2 linked regions of the Latilactobacillus sakei subsp. sakei DSM 20017 = JCM 1157 genome follow. Each later gene encodes a partner of the first gene's protein in a complex. Links are inferred from orthologs where the notes say so. Each region holds a gene or a part of one and is shown on either strand. Other genes may lie near its edges.

Evidence for each region.
Region 2: the proteins of groL (region 1) and metK are in contact, whole or in part, in a cryo-EM structure (PDB 8P4O), measured with the Escherichia coli proteins. The link is inferred for Latilactobacillus sakei subsp. sakei DSM 20017 = JCM 1157 from one-to-one orthologs.

The regions. Positions count from the first base shown.
Region 1 is NZ_AP017929.1:114,334-124,953, forward strand. The notes cover bases 4,482-7,314. They hold groL (chaperonin GroEL), read right to left. Parts: upstream 6,795-7,314; coding sequence 5,169-6,794; downstream 4,482-5,168. Other genes in these bases: groES (co-chaperone GroES), read right to left, coding at 6,848-7,132; LEUCM_RS00705 (CPBP family intramembrane glutamic endopeptidase), read left to right, coding at 7,304-7,314. Also shown: LEUCM_RS00680 (IS30-like element ISLpl1 family transposase), read left to right, coding at 1,128-2,057; potassium transporter KimA, read right to left, coding at 2,586-4,415; more of LEUCM_RS00705, read left to right, coding at 7,315-7,936; LEUCM_RS00710 (redox-sensing transcriptional repressor Rex), read right to left, coding at 7,985-8,632; LEUCM_RS00715 (ABC-F family ATP-binding cassette domain-containing protein), read left to right, coding at 8,830-10,620.
Region 2 is NZ_AP017929.1:1,929,937-1,936,545, reverse strand. The notes cover bases 224-3,080. They hold metK (methionine adenosyltransferase), read left to right. Parts: upstream 224-980; coding sequence 981-2,180; downstream 2,181-3,080. Other genes in these bases: LEUCM_RS09735 (hypothetical protein), read right to left, coding at 224-833. Also shown: more of LEUCM_RS09735, read right to left, coding at 90-223; LEUCM_RS09720 (lactonase family protein), read right to left, coding at 3,769-4,794; LEUCM_RS09715 (PTS glucitol/sorbitol transporter subunit IIA), read left to right, coding at 4,943-5,332; LEUCM_RS09710 (AI-2E family transporter), read left to right, coding at 5,348-6,487. UniProt on the Escherichia coli protein: Catalyzes the formation of S-adenosylmethionine (AdoMet) from methionine and ATP.

The sequences.
Region 1 (10,620 bases):
TGATTCACAACCACTTCTTTGGTTTGTAAACTCAACATTTCGTTTAATAACACATCTAAACTACTGATTTGGCTAACCTTCATTTCACCTGTGGATAAATCCGTATAGGCAAAGCCAAATTGATCGCCTTGTGCAACGACTGCCGTTAAATAATTATTTTGTTTAGCGTGACCGGCTTTTTCGTCCATCACAGTCCCAGGTGTTACTAATTGGACAACTTCGCGTTTCACCATGCCCTTAGCCGTTTTAGGATCTTCCATCTGTTCACAAATGGCGACCTTGTAACCTTGATCCACTAAAATATCAATGTAGTTTTGCGCTGCATGATGGGGCACACCACACATCGGAATGGGGTCTGCTGCATTCTTATTACGCGCTGTCAGCGTTAATTCTAAAAGTTGTGATGCTTTAACAGCATCGTCATTGAATAATTCGTAAAAATCACCCAATCTATAAAATAAAAAGGCGTCTGGATATTGATCCTTAACCTTTTGATATTGGGCCATCATTGGCGTTTCTTTTGTTTTTTGCGGCATTTTCAAGCCCCTTTCTATCTCTTAAAAGCGTGATCCGAATGGATGATCTGGTGAAATATGGATGGGTTTGATTGATTTGGCATGACCCGTTTGATCATCAATTTCAATTAAACAGCCATTCAATTGGCCAGGACCTTCTGTCACTAGTTCAAATCGTTCTGGGCGTTGCGTCATAAACCGTGAAATGATTTTTTCGCGTTTCACACCAAGAATCCCGTTATAAGGACCTGTCATCCCGGCGTCTGTCAACACTGCCGTTCCGTCTGGTAAAACACGTGCATCATTTGTTTGCACATGCGTATGCGTTCCAACTAACGCTGAAATCCGACCATCTAAATACCAAGCTAAGGCCAATTTTTCACTCGTTGTTTCGGCATGAAAATCGACAAAAATACAATTGGTTTCCTTGCTGACTTGGGCCACCATGTCATCTAACATTGCAAATGGATCTTCCAACAATTCGCCCATCAATGCTCGGCCTTGTAGATTAATGGTAGATTGTAAAATTAATCCGAACGCTGTTCGGACAAAAAAGATCAGCTTCCTTTAAAATGGTGTTTACCACAAACCCATCTTTTAGGAGCTGATCTTTTGTCTAGTATAACCTATTCCGAACGAATTAAAATCGAAACCTTTTGTGAACTAGGGCTGTCCAATATCCAAATGGGCGTTCGGCTGAACCGATCACCGTCAACAATTTCTTATGAATTATCTCGATGTCAACCTTATCAGGCTGAATTAGCACAAACAGATGCCGAATACAAGCGATCACGATGTGGTCGGAAAACTAAGCTGAGCGATGAGTTAAAGCAAAAAATTCTCAACCATTTACGTCTAAGCTGGTCACCAGGAATGATTGCTCACGAATTTAAACTAGCTACTAAATCTATTTATAATTGGCTAAATCAGGGGAGAATTTGTTTCTCCTTGAATGATCTACCTGAACATGGCGTACGCCAACGGCGTAACGTTGACCAACGATCCAAATATAATCAATCTTTGGGGCGATCAATTGAACAGCGTCCCATGATGATTAATCAACGTAATCGCATCGGCGATTTTGAACTAGATACAGTCGTTGGTCCTCGTGGGCATAGTAAGGCAGTTTTATTAACTTTAATCGATCGCAAATCACGGTTCCTTTGGGCATACCGGTTAAAAGATCGGACGACAGCGACTGTTAATGAAGCACTAACTAAGTTCCTAACCACTTTTAATGGTCCGGTGCACAGCTTTACTGTGGACCGTGGCACTGAGTTTAGTGGGCTAGTATCACTTGAATCACAATATGGTATTAAGACCTATTACTGCCATGCTTATACGCCAGCTGAACGTGGTAGTAATGAACGCTTTAATCGGAATTTACGTTATTTTTATCCTAAAGGGACTCGTTTTGAGCACATTAGTGCTCAAGATTTAACGACGACGTTACTCCAAATTAACCAGCGACCGCTTAAAATACTCGACTGGCAAACACCGTATCAGGTTATGCTGACAAATTTGTCCAAAAATTCGGATTAAATTTGCAATCTACCTAATGACAGCTAATTTAGCCTGATTGACGTTAATCATCGTCATACCTTGACCTGGTGTTCCCGTAGGAAAATTAGCTGGTCGCACTAACTTTTTGGCATCATCAATGAAGTCCAAAATATCCCGTTTGTTCCAAGTATGATTGCCCATCGTAATGGCATCCGCACCGGCTTGCAATAAGTTCTTGTAATCCTTTTGTGTCATTCCCTTGCCATCAGCGATATTTTCGCCATTGATTATGGTAACCTGTGGTTTATATTGTTGTTTCAAAAGTGGTAAATACTCGTTCACCATTTTTTGTCCCATTGTGCCAACTGTGTCACCAATAAATAATATTCGCATGTCGCGCCCCTTAATGTTGTGTACTAACTTTAATAGCTTCTATTGTAGCAATTTTTACCATGAATAAAAAGTTTTGCCGGTGCTTAATGAAACAAAAAAACTTGCACTAAACTAAAACAGTCTAGGGCAAGTTTTTTGTTAATGCTCAGTTGCTAACCGCAACCAAAAGCACTTCTAATGTTTCAAGTGGTAACTGTATGTTGAGATAATGATGTTTTCACGGCTGGCAAAAGCTGTTCTTAAGCGTAAACTTGATTGGTTATGCAAAATATTTTGCCATGGTTTTCTTGGCACAAATTGTGGTACCAAGACCGTTGTCGTGAAGTTTCGTTTTTGGGCATTCTTGCTAACAATATCCACAAAACGAACAATTGGTTTTTGAATTGAACGGTATGATGAATGCACATCGACAAAGCGGACGTTCGGGAAATCAGCCTTAAATTCAGCTTGAATTTCACGTTCTTTTTCCGGATTTTCATCTGTCGACACGTGCATTGCAATGACGTAATCACCGATTGATTGTGCGTAATCAAGCGCCCCGCGGGTAACTTGAGTCACGTTGCTGACCAAGACAATAACGGTTGAGCCATCATAATCATGTAAGACAGCTTCGTTGGCACTTACTCGTAATTGACGTGCAACCTTCTTATAGTGATCATGAATCTTATAGAAAATCCAGATCATAATTGGCATGATGATGAAGAATGGCCAGATATCAGGTAAACGATAAACGAATAAGATAATTAAAATGGCAAATGAAATCAAGGCACCAACAAAGTTAGCGATTGATTTGCCAAACCAATTCTTAGGCCGTTCAACCCACCACTTACGCAACATCCCTGATTGAGAAAGCGTAAATGGAATGAACACCCCAACGGCGTATAACGGAATCAAACGTGATGTGTCACCGTTAAAGATGAAGATCAACGCCATTGAACCGATTGCCAATGTGATAATCCCGTTTGAGTAACCCAAACGATCGCCACGATCCATATACATATGTGGCATATATTTATCTTTTGCTAAGTTATAAGCCAACACTGGGAATGCTGAGAAACCAGTATTAGCGGCAACAGCTAAAATGAAGGCCGTTGCGAATTGAACGATATAGAAGAAGAACCCTTTACCAAAAGTATGTTGTGCAACTTGTGATAAGACCGTTACTTTTTCCATTGGCACAATGCCGTACCAGTAGTTCAAGAATGTGATGCCGGCAAAGAAGAACCCTAAGATAGCGGCCATGATTGCCAATGTTTCAGCAGCATTTGTGGCCCGTGGTTTCTTGAAGAACGGTACCGCATTACTGATTGCTTCAACCCCGGTTAATGAAGATGAACCAGATGAGAAAGCTCTAAAGATCAATGCCATTGAAATCCCTGGTACAACGGCCCCAACTGTTGCTGTTGCGTGGAATGGAATCGCACCTGTGAAAATTTTGTAACATCCGACGATAATCATCAAGGTCATCATCAAGACGAATAAGTAAACTGGCACCATTAAGAACGACGCTGATTCGCGCATCCCACGGAGATTCATCGCCATTAAAATAATCACGATGACAAAGGAAATCCCTACCTGGTGCCCGTACATTGCCGGAATTGCCGAGGTAATCGCCTCAGCACCAGCCGAAATACTAACCGCAACTGTTAACATGTAATCCACAAGCAGTGAACCACCTGCGACTAAACCCGCATTCTTACCCAAGTTTTCACTTGAAACGACATAGGCGCCACCACCACCTGGATAGGCGTGGATAACTTGCCGATAAGAAAGGGTTAAAGAAATCAATAACACCAATACGAACGCTGCAATTGGAATTGAATACCAAATTGCTGCTGCAGAAAGCGTTGTTAAAACAACAACGATTTCTTCGGTTCCGTATGCAACTGATGACAAAGCATCAGAAGACAACATTGCCAAGGCCTTGAAGCGCCCTAATTTCTGGTTACCTTCATCGGAAGACTTTAATGGTTTCCCGATGAAAATCCGTTTTAGTTGTTGCATTGCAATATAACTCCTTTAATTAATCGTATTTCTATACATAAAAAGCCCTCATGTGATAATCGCCTGTTACCATTTCACACGGTGACTTTTGAATATAATATCCTACTTAAAAATAATTGCTGTTTTTTCGAACAAAAGGTATTCTACTATATCTGACACTAAAATACTACAAGAATTTAACTTAGGTACCTATCTATTCTAACCATCATTGACCGTTAGTTATAGCGTCGATTAGCTAAATAAAATCTATTTCGACGGGCGCCTTGCATTCATTATAAGCTAAAAAATGATAATAACCAGCGTTAATTTTGAAAACGACAGAAAAAAAGGCCATCCCCAGTAAAATGCTGGGGATGGCCTTGGTTGGACGTACTGCTTTAACGTGTTTTTTGGTTGCAACAACCTCCGCTTAATCTAAAATTGGCAGTAATCCTAAGCCCAAGATTACTGCCAATTTTGTATTAATGCTCAGTTGCTACCCGCAACCAAACACACTTCTTTCTTTAACGTGCTTTTTGAAACTGATTCCTGCGCCTAACTACAAAATGAGCGTTATGGCAAGACCCGCCATAACGCTCATTTTTAGGTTAATGCTCAGAATCAACCCGTTTCAAACGCACTTCTTTTATTAACGTGCTCTTCGAGCAGCCTTTTCCGGTTAACTGCAAAACGGGCATCATGGCAAAGACCGCCATAATGCCCGTTTTACTGTTAATCCTCAAAGCCTGACCAACTCGAGTCACACTTCTTTAATTACATCATGCCACCCATTGCTGATGGGTCCATGCCTGCTGCTGGTGCTGGGTTGTCTTCTGGTTTGTCAGCAACCACTGCTTCAGTTGTTAACATTAGAGCAGCAACACTAGCTGCGTTTTGTAATGCTGAGCGTGTTACCTTAGTTGGATCTAAGATACCCGCTTCAATCATATTTTCCCAGTTGCCGTTTGCTGCATTGTAGCCAACTTCAACAGGTTGTGATTTTACTTTTTCAACAATGACTGAGCCTTCAAGACCAGCGTTTGTTGCGATTTGACGAACAGGTTCTTCTAATGCACGAAGCACAATGTTAATCCCTGTTTGAACGTCGCCTTCTTCTTCAAGAGTGGCAACACTTTCGATGACATCGATTAATGCTGTCCCACCACCGGCAACGTAGCCTTCTTCAACAGCTGCACGCGTTGCATTTAAGGCATCTTCAATCCGATATTTTTGTTCTTTCAATTCTGTTTCTGTGGCAGCACCAACCTTGATCACTGCAACACCACCAGCTAATTTAGCTAAGCGTTCTTGTAATTTTTCACGGTCAAAGTCTGATGTTGTTTCAGCAATTTGTTTCTTGATGTTTTCAACACGTTCTGCGATAGCTGATTTGCTACCAGCACCTTCAACGATTGTTGTATCGTCTTTTGTAACAGTTACCTTACCAGCTGTCCCTAATTGATCGATTGTTGTTTCTTTCAATTCTAGACCAAGGTCACTTGTAATCACTGTGGCACCTGTTAATGTCGCAATGTCTTCTAATTGTTCCTTACGACGATCGCCAAAACCAGGGGCCTTAACAGCAACCACGTTGAATGTCCCACGAATCTTGTTCAAGACAAGTGTTGGTAATGCTTCGCCATCAACATCATCGGCAATGATTAATAAGGCTTTACCTTCTTGCACGATTGATTGTAGAAGTGGTAAAACATCTTGAATATTTGAAATCTTCTTATCTGTAATCAAAATGTATGGGTTGTCTAAGTCAGCTTCCATCTTGTCGTTGTCAGTCACCATGTATTGTGACAAGTAACCACGATCAAATTGCATCCCTTCAACAACGCTTAATTCAGTATCAATCCCTTTTGATTCTTCAACTGTGATGACACCGTCGTTACCCACTTTTTCCATGGCATCAGCAATTAAACGACCAGTTTCTTCGTTAGCTGATGAAACAGCAGCAACTTGGGCAATCGCATCTTTGCTTTCAACTTTGTGTGAAATTTCGTGTAACTTCTTAACAGCTTCTTTAGTCGCTAATTCAATCCCACGACGGATACCAACTGGGTTAGCACCGGCTGTCACATTCTTCATCCCTTCGCGAATAATTGCTTGGGCTAAAACAGTAGCGGTTGTTGTACCGTCACCGGCGATGTCGTTCGTTTTTGAAGCAACTTCAGAAACTAATTTGGCACCCATATTTTCAAAATGATCTTCTAATTCGATTGCTTTAGCGATTGTCACACCATCGTTAGTGATTTCTGGTGAACCGTAAGCTTTTTCCAAAACAACGTTGCGGCCTTTTGGTCCTAATGTTGTCTTAACAGTGTTAGCTAATTGATCAACACCTGCTAACATTTTTGAACGTGCGTCTTCTGAAAATTTAAGTTCTTTTGCCATAGTTATTTCACCTCAAAAAAATTTTTTAGTTTGTTTTTAAACGTTTCAGTTTATTATTCAATAATGGCGATAATGTCTTTTGCGTGTAATACCAAATATTGTTGGCCTTCGTATTCAACTTCTGAACCAGCATATTTATCGTAAATGACTTCATCATTTTCTTTGACATCAAGTGGGATTCGCTGACCGTCACTGGTCATTGCGCCGGCACCAACGGCAACGACTTTACCAGTTTGTGGTTTTTGTTTGGCGTTACTTGCAATGACAATGCCACCTACTGTTTGTTCTGCTTCGTCTTTAACGGCGATCACTACGCGATCTTCTAATGGTTTTAACACTTAAAATCCCTCCATCACTTTTTCTTTTTTAGCACTCTAAACACTCAAGTGCTAATCACATTTTTTATCATAGCATTTTTTCAGAACATTGCAAGTATTTTGCTATCCCCTTTTGCATTTTAGTAGTCAATGCGCTACGCTATGGTCACATCAACTTTCAGGAGCGTAATCATGACTCAAAGCCAACAAAATTTTAGGCTGATTATCAGCTATCTCATCATTTTATTAATCCCGAGTGCCCTCGTCCGCTTTTTTGGCCTGTCGGATCAATTCTATTTATTCACCACAATCACGGACAGCCTCGGCGCACTTTTATTACTCTATTTTAATTATCGGGGTCCCAAAAATAGTCTTGAGAAACACCCCTTGCCGCTTAAGAAAGCCATCATCTGGGGCATTAGTGGTATTTTACTCGCGTTAATCGTCCAAATTATCGCTGGTTCAATTGATCATCTACTCTTTAAAAATAGTACGCAATCACTCAATACGCTCACTCTCATGACGGCCCTCAAAGCCCAACCGTGGTTGATCATTATTCTAACAATTGCTGCGCCAACAATGGAAGAACTCGTTTTTCGAAAGGCGATTTTTGGCGGTCTTAGCGGCCGCTTAAATTCGGTATTAGCCGCACTCATCTCTAGTTTATTATTTGCCGTGATTCATCAAGACAGTCATCTAATTATCTACGCGGCAATCGGCCTTTTCCTTTGTTGGCTGTATCGCAAAACGGGTTCCATTTATACAACGATTATCAGTCATGCGGGAATGAATCTCGTCGTGACGCTCTTTTATCTCAGTCATTAAAAAATAGAGCCCATTAACCGACATCACTGCTGGTTAATGAGGCTCTATTTATTTTGACGCTTCTTCTGTATTATAATTATCAAGGAAATAAATTAACGTTTGTAACTCTTTCGCTAAATCAACATTTTGAATCCGAATCGTATTCGGTACAGAAATTCGAATTGGGGTAAAGTTCATGATGCCCTTAATCCCTGCATCAACTAGTTGATCCGTTACTTTTTGAGCAACTTCGATTGGGACCGTCAAGATGACGATTTCAATTTGTTGTAACTTCAATTGTTCAACCATTTCGTCCATTGAGTAAACCGGCACACCTGTTTGGATCGTGCCAATTAATTCAGGTTTAACATCAAAAGCAGCGCTAATCCGAATATTATTCGTTTGTCTAAAGTTGTAATTTAACAAAGCATGTCCTAAATTACCGATACCGATCAAAGCAACATTCGTTAAGCGATCTTGATTCAACGTCTTCTTGAAGAAACTCAAGAGAGACTCAACATCATAGCCATAACCCCGTTTACCGAGCGCACCGAAATATGAAAAATCACGGCGAATTGTCGCACTATCGACTTTAACAGCTTCAGATAGTTCAGTTGACGAAATCTTGGTCTTACCCGAATTGTTTAAAAAGTTTAGATAACGATAATATAAAGGTAAACGCTTCGCTGTGGCTCTTGGAATTTTATTTTCAGCCATTTGGAACCTCCGTTCATTCTTTTACTTGTGAAAATATCCCTACACTATATTGAAATGATACTGAATTTTCTTGTGAAAAGCAATTAATTTACTATTTTGACTGTCTTTGCCCTAAATCTGTTATGATAGTTGAAACGGACTTTAACGATTCCTTAAAATGGTACCTTAAAAACACGACATCGAAAGGATTTTACATTGTGATATTATTACAGGTTCAACAAGTCGCCCGTCACTTTGGCGGTGACTACTTATTTAAAAATGCACAATTGGAAGTGCAAGATCACGCCCGCGTCGCCTTAGTTGGCCCTAACGGTGCTGGTAAATCAACACTTTTGAAGATGATTGCTGGCATTACGACGCCCGATGATGGTCAAATTATTCTGGGTAAAAATGTCCAAGTTGGCTACTTAGCCCAAGATAGCGGTCTTAGTTCTGAACGGAACATCTATGACGAAATGCTAACGATTTTCGAAGGCCTTCGCCAAATGGAAGCTCAGATGCATACGTTGGAACAAGCAATTGCCGATCCAGATGCTAATCGTTCAGATGAGGACTACCAAGCCCTCTTAAAACAATACGATCAGATTCAACACGACTTTTCTGAAGCAAACGGGTATGGTTACGAAGCCGAAATTCGTGGTGTATTGCACGGTTTCCAATTCCCAGAAGAAACTTTCACCAAACCAATCAGCACGCTATCTGGTGGCGAACGGTCCCGCTTAGCACTTGCTAAGCTATTACTTGAGAAAAAAGACGTCTTAATCTTGGATGAACCAACTAACCATTTGGACATTCAAACCTTAACATGGCTTGAAAATTATCTTCAAACCTATCCCGGTGCACTTTTAACCGTTTCTCATGACCGTTACTTCTTAGACAAGATTACTAAAGAAGTTTACGATATGAGTCGCCACACATTAACGCACTACACCGGCAATTACAGTCACTTCTTGACGCAAAAATCAGCCAACCTATCACTCGAATGGAAGGCTTATGAGAAACAACAAGCCGAAATCGAGAAACTCCAAACATTCGTCGACAAAAACTTAGTTCGAGCCAGCACGACTAAGCAAGCCCAAAGCCGCCGTCGTCAACTTGAAAAGATGGATAAGTTAGAACGCCCAACCAACGACGCCTCTAAAATCCACTTCCATTTTGATATCGATCAACCAAGTGGTAACGAAGTCTTGCAAGTCGTTGACGCGGCTGTTGGTTACTCAGCCGACAAAGTAATGGTCGAACCGATTAACTTTGAGGTCAACAAGCAAGAACGCTTAGCGATTATCGGACCTAATGGGATTGGTAAATCAACACTTTTAAAGAGTATCCTTCATCAAATTCCATTCTTAAAAGGTCACGAACGTGTTGGTAGCAATGTTTCTATCGGTTATTATGACCAAGAACAACGCAACCTCCACGCTAACAAAACGGTTCTTAATGAATTATGGGATGAACATCGCACCACCCCTGAAAAAGAAATCCGCACACTTTTGGGCAGCTTCTTATTCACCGGCGACGATGTTTTGAAAGTCGTTTCACAATTAAGTGGTGGCGAAAAAGCACGACTGTTACTAACTAAACTAGCCATGAACCATGATAATTTTTTGATCATGGATGAACCAACTAACCATTTAGACATCGATAGTAAGGAAGTTTTAGAACAAGCCTTACGCGAATTCGACGGCACCGTCCTCTTCATCTCCCATGACCGATATTTCATCAACCAAGTGGCAACCGGCATCATTGAACTGTCAACCACCACCGGCAGCAAGCGCTACTTAGGCGATTACGACTACTATCTCGCTAAAAAGGCTGAGGAAGAAGCCTTCGCACAAGCCGCTGAAGTGCCAGTTGAAGTCAGTGACCAACCTGTTACTGCTCAAGATAATTATAAAGCCAGCAAGGAAACACAACGGGCTCAACGGAAGTTAGAACGAGAAGTCACTGCTTTAGAAGAACAAATGGCAACACTCGAAGAACAAGCAACT
Region 2 (6,609 bases), 1.8 Mb from region 1 along the record:
GTCGTTATAAACGACCGATGCTTTTTTTGTGCGTTTAAAAAGATAAATCAGGCTATAAAAAACAGCCAGTCTAGGCTGCTTTTAAGGACTTATAGAAATAAACCAGTAATAAAAATGAGATAATAAAGCTCATGTAAATAAGTATTATTTTTAATGAAACCCAGTTGCGTTGCTAGCAACAATAGTTGAGCAATAATAAAAGGCAATAATTGCCAGCCTACGATGATTTTAGTCGCAATGATCAAAAGAACGGTGATTAACCAGAGGCAGTCACCAACAACGGTGAGCATCTTATTAGTTGGAATCAGTTCAAAAAGGAAAATTAACCCTAAGAAGAGACCAATCTTGACGAGCAAGGCTTCAGGTAAGAAATGAATGCCATTGAAAATCAAAGTTGCCAGGAAAAAGTAAGGCGCTAATAAAAACTGACAAACTAATCGCAACCAATGATTGTTAAACTGTTTTGGAAAGATAAACGGCACAAGTACCAATAAACTGGTAATCGCTAGTAAAGTACCGGCCCAAATGAGTGAATGACGACCAACAATTAGACTAATGATCAACGCAATTAGCAGGCCGCTAGCGGCTAATGAACGCTTTAGCTTACTAGTTGTTGAAAGAACTAGCGGAATGGTTAATAATGCCCCTAAAAGTGCGGTTAGCATGAAGTATAAATCAAGATGCTTGGGAAAAGGGTGAATCGCTAATCCCACAATTAAGCCCAGGTTTAAGTAGTTAAATACGATTAACCGAGCAGGCGGATTATTAGCAGGTAGTTTTTTTTGTCTAAGATAGAACATAGCAACACCTTTTTCATATAATATGACTTTCATCTTAACTTTTTTTGAAAAGAAGGTCAATGGCTTTTGAAATATGTCGTGATTTATGCTAAGGTAGTAGAGTTATAAGAAGTTCCCGATAGGATTCACACACCGTGAAGAGGCCTTGTAACCGACACATATATAGGGGGAAACATAGAAATGCAAGAAAGACATTTATTTACTTCGGAATCCGTTTCTGAAGGCCATCCAGATAAGATTGCGGATCAAATTAGTGATGCCATCTTAGATGCGATGTTAGAACAAGATCCACAAGCCCGTGTTGCTTGTGAGACAACTGTTACAACTGGATTAGTATTAGTCGTAGGTGAAATTTCAACAACGGCTTACGTTGATATCCAAAAGGTTGTCAGAGAAACAATCAAGAAGATTGGTTATCGTGATGGCCAATACGGTTTTGATGGCGACAATTGTGCCGTGATTGTAGCACTTGATGAACAATCACCAGATATTGCACAAGGTGTCGATGATTCACTTGAATCACGTGAGAAGGATGAAGATCCGCTCGATAAGATTGGTGCAGGGGATCAGGGGTTAATGTTTGGCTTTGCTGTCGATCAAACACCTGAATTAATGCCATTACCAATCGCTTTATCACATCGCTTGATGCGTAAGGTCGCTGAACTACGTAAGAGTGGTCAGTTAACTTATCTACGACCAGACGCAAAAGCACAAGTCACTGTTGAATATGATGAAAACGAACAACCAAAACGTGTTGATACCGTCGTCATTAGTACACAACACGATGAGGATGTTACTTTAGAAACCATTCAAAAGGACATGCTAGAACAAGTTATTAAAACTGTCATTCCTGCTGAATATTTGGATGATAAGACAAAATACTTCATTAATCCAACTGGTCGCTTCGTCATTGGTGGGCCACAAGGGGATTCCGGTTTAACTGGTCGGAAGATTATTGTGGATACTTATGGTGGTTATGCCCGTCATGGTGGCGGTGCATTCTCTGGTAAGGACGCAACTAAGGTTGATCGTTCTGCTAGTTATGCAGCCCGTTATATTGCTAAGAATATTGTTGCCGCTGGTTTAGCACGTAAATGTGAAGTGCAACTAGCCTACGCAATTGGTGTGGCACAACCGGTATCCGTTTCAGTAAATACTTTTGAAACTGGTACAGTGAGTGAAGAAGCAATTCAAACTGCAATTCGTGAGAACTTTGACTTACGACCTGCTGGGATTATTAAAATGCTAGATTTACAAAGACCTATTTATGAGCAGACAGCTGCTTATGGGCACTTTGGGCGTACAGATGTTGACCTTTCTTGGGAACGATTAGATAAAGTTGATGCTTTAAAAGCAAGTATCGCAAAGCTAAATCACTAAGAAGTCAATCGAGTAAAAGAGGCGGCCTTTCCTTAACTTATTTAAGCTAAGAAAGGTCTCTTTTTATGCCTAGAATTAAGAGGAGAATGGTGTAATGGAGAAGAGAAAGACAAATGTATTATTAGTAACGATCGCGTTGTTTGTCGCGACGTTTATGACTGCAATTGAAGGGACAATCGTTTCAACGGCGATGCCAACAATCATTAGCAACTTACACGGTATGCGCTTGATGAATTGGGTGTTCTCAATTTATTTATTAACAAACGCGATGATGACGCCCATCTATGGGAAGATGGCCGATCGGATTGGCCGGAAACCAATTTTTATTTTGGGTTAGTGTTATTCGTGATTGGCTCATCCTTATGTGGGTTATCAAATCATATGGAAACATTAATCATTTCCCGGGCAATACAAGGCTTAGGGGCTGGTGCAATTATGCCAGTATCTTTCACCATCATTGCTGATATCTATCCGATTGAAAAACGGGCAAAAGTCCTTGGTTTTAACGGTTCTGCATGGGGGATTGCCTCAATTATTGCGCCACTTTTAGGTGGCTTTATCGTTGATAAGTTAACGTGGCATTGGATTTTCTTCATCAATGTCCCAATCGGGTTAATTACCATTGGCTTAATTTGGTATTTCCTACAAGAAGAAAAACGAACGAGCGATCAACCAATCGACTACTGGGGTAGCTTCTGGCTGATGATGGCACTTTTAGGCCTCTTATACGGCTTCCAATTAATGGGTGAAACACACTTGTCATGGGGCTTATTAGTACCAGCACTCGTGATTGCCGTCGTTGCTTTCATCTTATTCGTACGCGTTGAAAAGAAAGCACAAGACCCTATTATCTCATTATCATTATTTAAAAACCGGACCTTCGTGGTTCAAAATGCGGTCGCCGCTTTAGTCAGTGGTTTCTTGATTGGCTTTGAAGTTTACATGCCAATGTGGATGCAAGGTATTCTGGGCTTGAAAGCTTCAATGGGGGGCTTCGTGGTGACACCTAGTTCAATCATGTGGATCTTCGCTTCATTGTGGGCAGGCCAGTTATTAGTGAAACATGCACCACAACGGATTTTAATGGGAAGTTTGGCAATTCTACTTGGTGGCAGTATTGTCTTAGCACTCGTGCCACAAACAACGCCATTTTGGTTCTTCTTAATGGTCGCCGCTTGTTTAGGGATTGGCTTTGGAATGATCATTACAACGACCACCGTTACGTCACAGAGTGTTGCGGGTTCGGATAAAGTGGGGGTCGCAACTTCATTTAATACGCTGAGCCGAACATTGGGGCAAACATTGATGGTGTCAGTTTACGGGATTATTTTAAACCGTCAATTGGCCAAAGGGATTAGTGGTGATTCACGCTTGAATCAAAATATGCTTAATGAATTAATTAATCCGGAAACGGCTGCTAAATTACCACAAAACTTATTACCAGATTTACGGCATATTCTATATAATGGTTTGCATTATATCTACTTTGCTTCAATCGTCTTAATTTTAGTCGCAATGTGGATTAATTTATCAGATCGTCGTCAGAAACAATAAAAAAAGATTGGCCAGTTGGCCAATCTTTTTTTTATTATCTGAATAGCACACAAACGCCTTCTGGGGTCTCTAATCCTTTTTGACAAGGGGTTAATAAACCAGTTTGAGCGTCTCGGTGATAGAGCGTACCATTATCGCTATTTTGATTAACGGCAAAGAGAAATTGATCGTTAGCGGAGAGGTTGAAGTCACGAGGGAATTCACCATCCGTTGACATTTGTTGAATCGTTGTGAGTTGTTGACCATCTGCGCTAATACGGTAGACCACGATAGAATTATAGCCGCGATTTGAGGCGTATAGGAATTGGCCGTCTTGTGAAATACGGATTGCCGCACCACCATTAGCTTCGTGCCAATCATCTGGCAACATTGAATAAGTTTCAACGGCTGTAAATTCACCAGTATTGGCATCATAGTTGAGAACAGTGACTTCACTTGAAAGTTCGCCTAAAAGATAAGCGACTTGGTGATTAGGATGAAAAACGAGGTGTCGAGTTCCAAAACCAGGTTCACTATGGTAAGTTGCTGTTTTAGTTAAGTCGCCATTGTCAGCAATTGTATAAGTTGTTAGTTCATCGGTGCCCAAATCACAGACAGCTAACCGATTATCTGGTGTGAGGTCGGTATAATGAACGTGGGCGCTTGCTTGTTCTGGACGAGGACCATGACCAGTGTGTTGGACCGTGTTGGCTAATACGAGGTGGCCATCATTTTGAATGGCATAAACCAGAATTTCGCCTTTATGGTAATTAGCAGCGTAGACCAATTGACGTGTCTCATCAACAGCCACGTATGCTGGTGGTGCACCAGCAGCTAAGACGGCGTTTAAATAAACCGGTGTTGTGCCAGAAATATCATAAGCAGCAATGCCACCTTGCTCGCCTTCTTTAACCACGGTATATAAAATTTGTTGTTTGGAAATAGCCAAATATGAGGCGTTATCTAAAGTGATATAAGGTTTAATATCAGTGATTGTTGCGGTTTCAGGTGAGAGCGTACCACGATAAATGCCCTTACCAATTCGACGGGTATAACCCCCAATTAAAACTTCTTCAGTCATAAAATAGACTCCCTTCATCAAATACTATTTGAGTATAGCATATTCATGCGAAAACGGTTTAATTAATCACCCAAAAGGCGTTTGAAAACGTTAAGTTTAAGTAGAATATGCTACAATGAGAGTATCTTAAATACGAGGAGATTCAGTGATGATAATGCAAGCAGAGATCGTGGCAATCGGGGCCCAAGCAATTGATGCCGCCGAACCACTGGTTATTTTATTTAACGAACAAGCAACACCAGCGATTAAGGCAGTCGCCCTCATTCAACGTTTTACGACGGCTAATCAATCTGAACGACTTACGATGACAACCCAGTCAATCGTTGTGATTGATGGACAACACTATCAAGTCACTTATGTTGGGGCACTTGTTAATGAAAATCTCAATAATATTGGGCATGTTGCGTTGATCTTTGATTCAGCACCAGAAGAAGATCAACTTCAAAGTGGCCTTTACTTAACACCTAAAGATGCTAGTTTACAAGGTAAACCCGATTTTAAAGTGGGGACGCTAATCCAGTATCAAGAAACTATGTAGGAAATAGGTGGGCACGTGGCTGATCGTAAACAAACGAAGGAACAATCTTGGTTTTTTAAGTGGTTTTTAAATAAGAAATTACCAGTAATTTTGTTAAATGTTTTTCTAGTTTTGCTGATTATTTTATTGGCAACTAAATTAGCGTGGTTATTGGAGCCGATTCAGCAATTGATGTTGATTGTTGGCTTACCGATTATTATCGCGGCGGTTCTTTATTATCTGATTAATCCGCTAATTGATTGGTTAGAGCATCGTTGGCATCTTAACCGAGTACTATCAATTACCTTAATTTTTATTGTGATTGTGGCGTTATTGGCCTGGGGTGTCGCAACGATTATCCCCATTATCCAATCGCAAACAACGAGTTTAATTAAACAATGGCCATCGTATTGGGCGAATATTCAAAAGCAGACGATGAGTTGGTTTAATGATCCCAGTTTTAAGTCGTTGCAAAAGCAATTGGACGATATTAATACCGATATGTTAAGCAACTTATCAGGGAAAGTGAATAAGATGTTAACATCGACTGTGACTCATATCGGGACAGCCGTCGGGGTTGTGACAAATATTGTAATCGCAATTGTGACGATGCCATTTATTCTCTTTTTCATGTTAAAAGACGGTCATCGTTTAAAAGGCTACCTTGTTAAATTCTTCCCCGTTAGAATTCGGGAAACCACCAGTCAGGTCTTGGAAGAAATTAATGGTCAAGTCAGTCAATATATTCGGGGCCAGTTAACGGTTGCCTTTTGGGTAGCAGTGATGTTTACGATTGGTTATTGGATTGTTGGGATGAAATATGGATTGACGTTAGGGATTTTAGCAGGGCTGTTAAACTTGATTCCATACTTGGGGTCATTCCTAGCGTTGGTGCCATCGGTCGTTATTGCGGCTTTTATCTCACCAATTCTGCTAATCAAAGTCTTGTTGGTTTTTGCCGTTGAGCAAACCTTAGAAGGGCGGGTAGTCTCGCCGTTAGTCCTTGGCAGCAAGATGTCGATGTATCCAGTCACGACGATTATCGTCTTATTGGCCTCCGGTAAGCTATTCGGATTAGTTGGCGTCATTGTCGGTATTCCGGTTTATGCGATTATTAAAATCCTGGTGACACACTTATTTGAATGGTTTAAAAAGGTATCAGGCTTATACGAATAAAGAAGTATGCTAATGGTAATTAAAAAGGCGTGGACAAATTAATTTTTGTCCACGCCTTTTTTAAACATGCTTTTTGAAACTGGCTTCTACGCTTAGCGTCACTCGCCAACTCGTTCCAAACA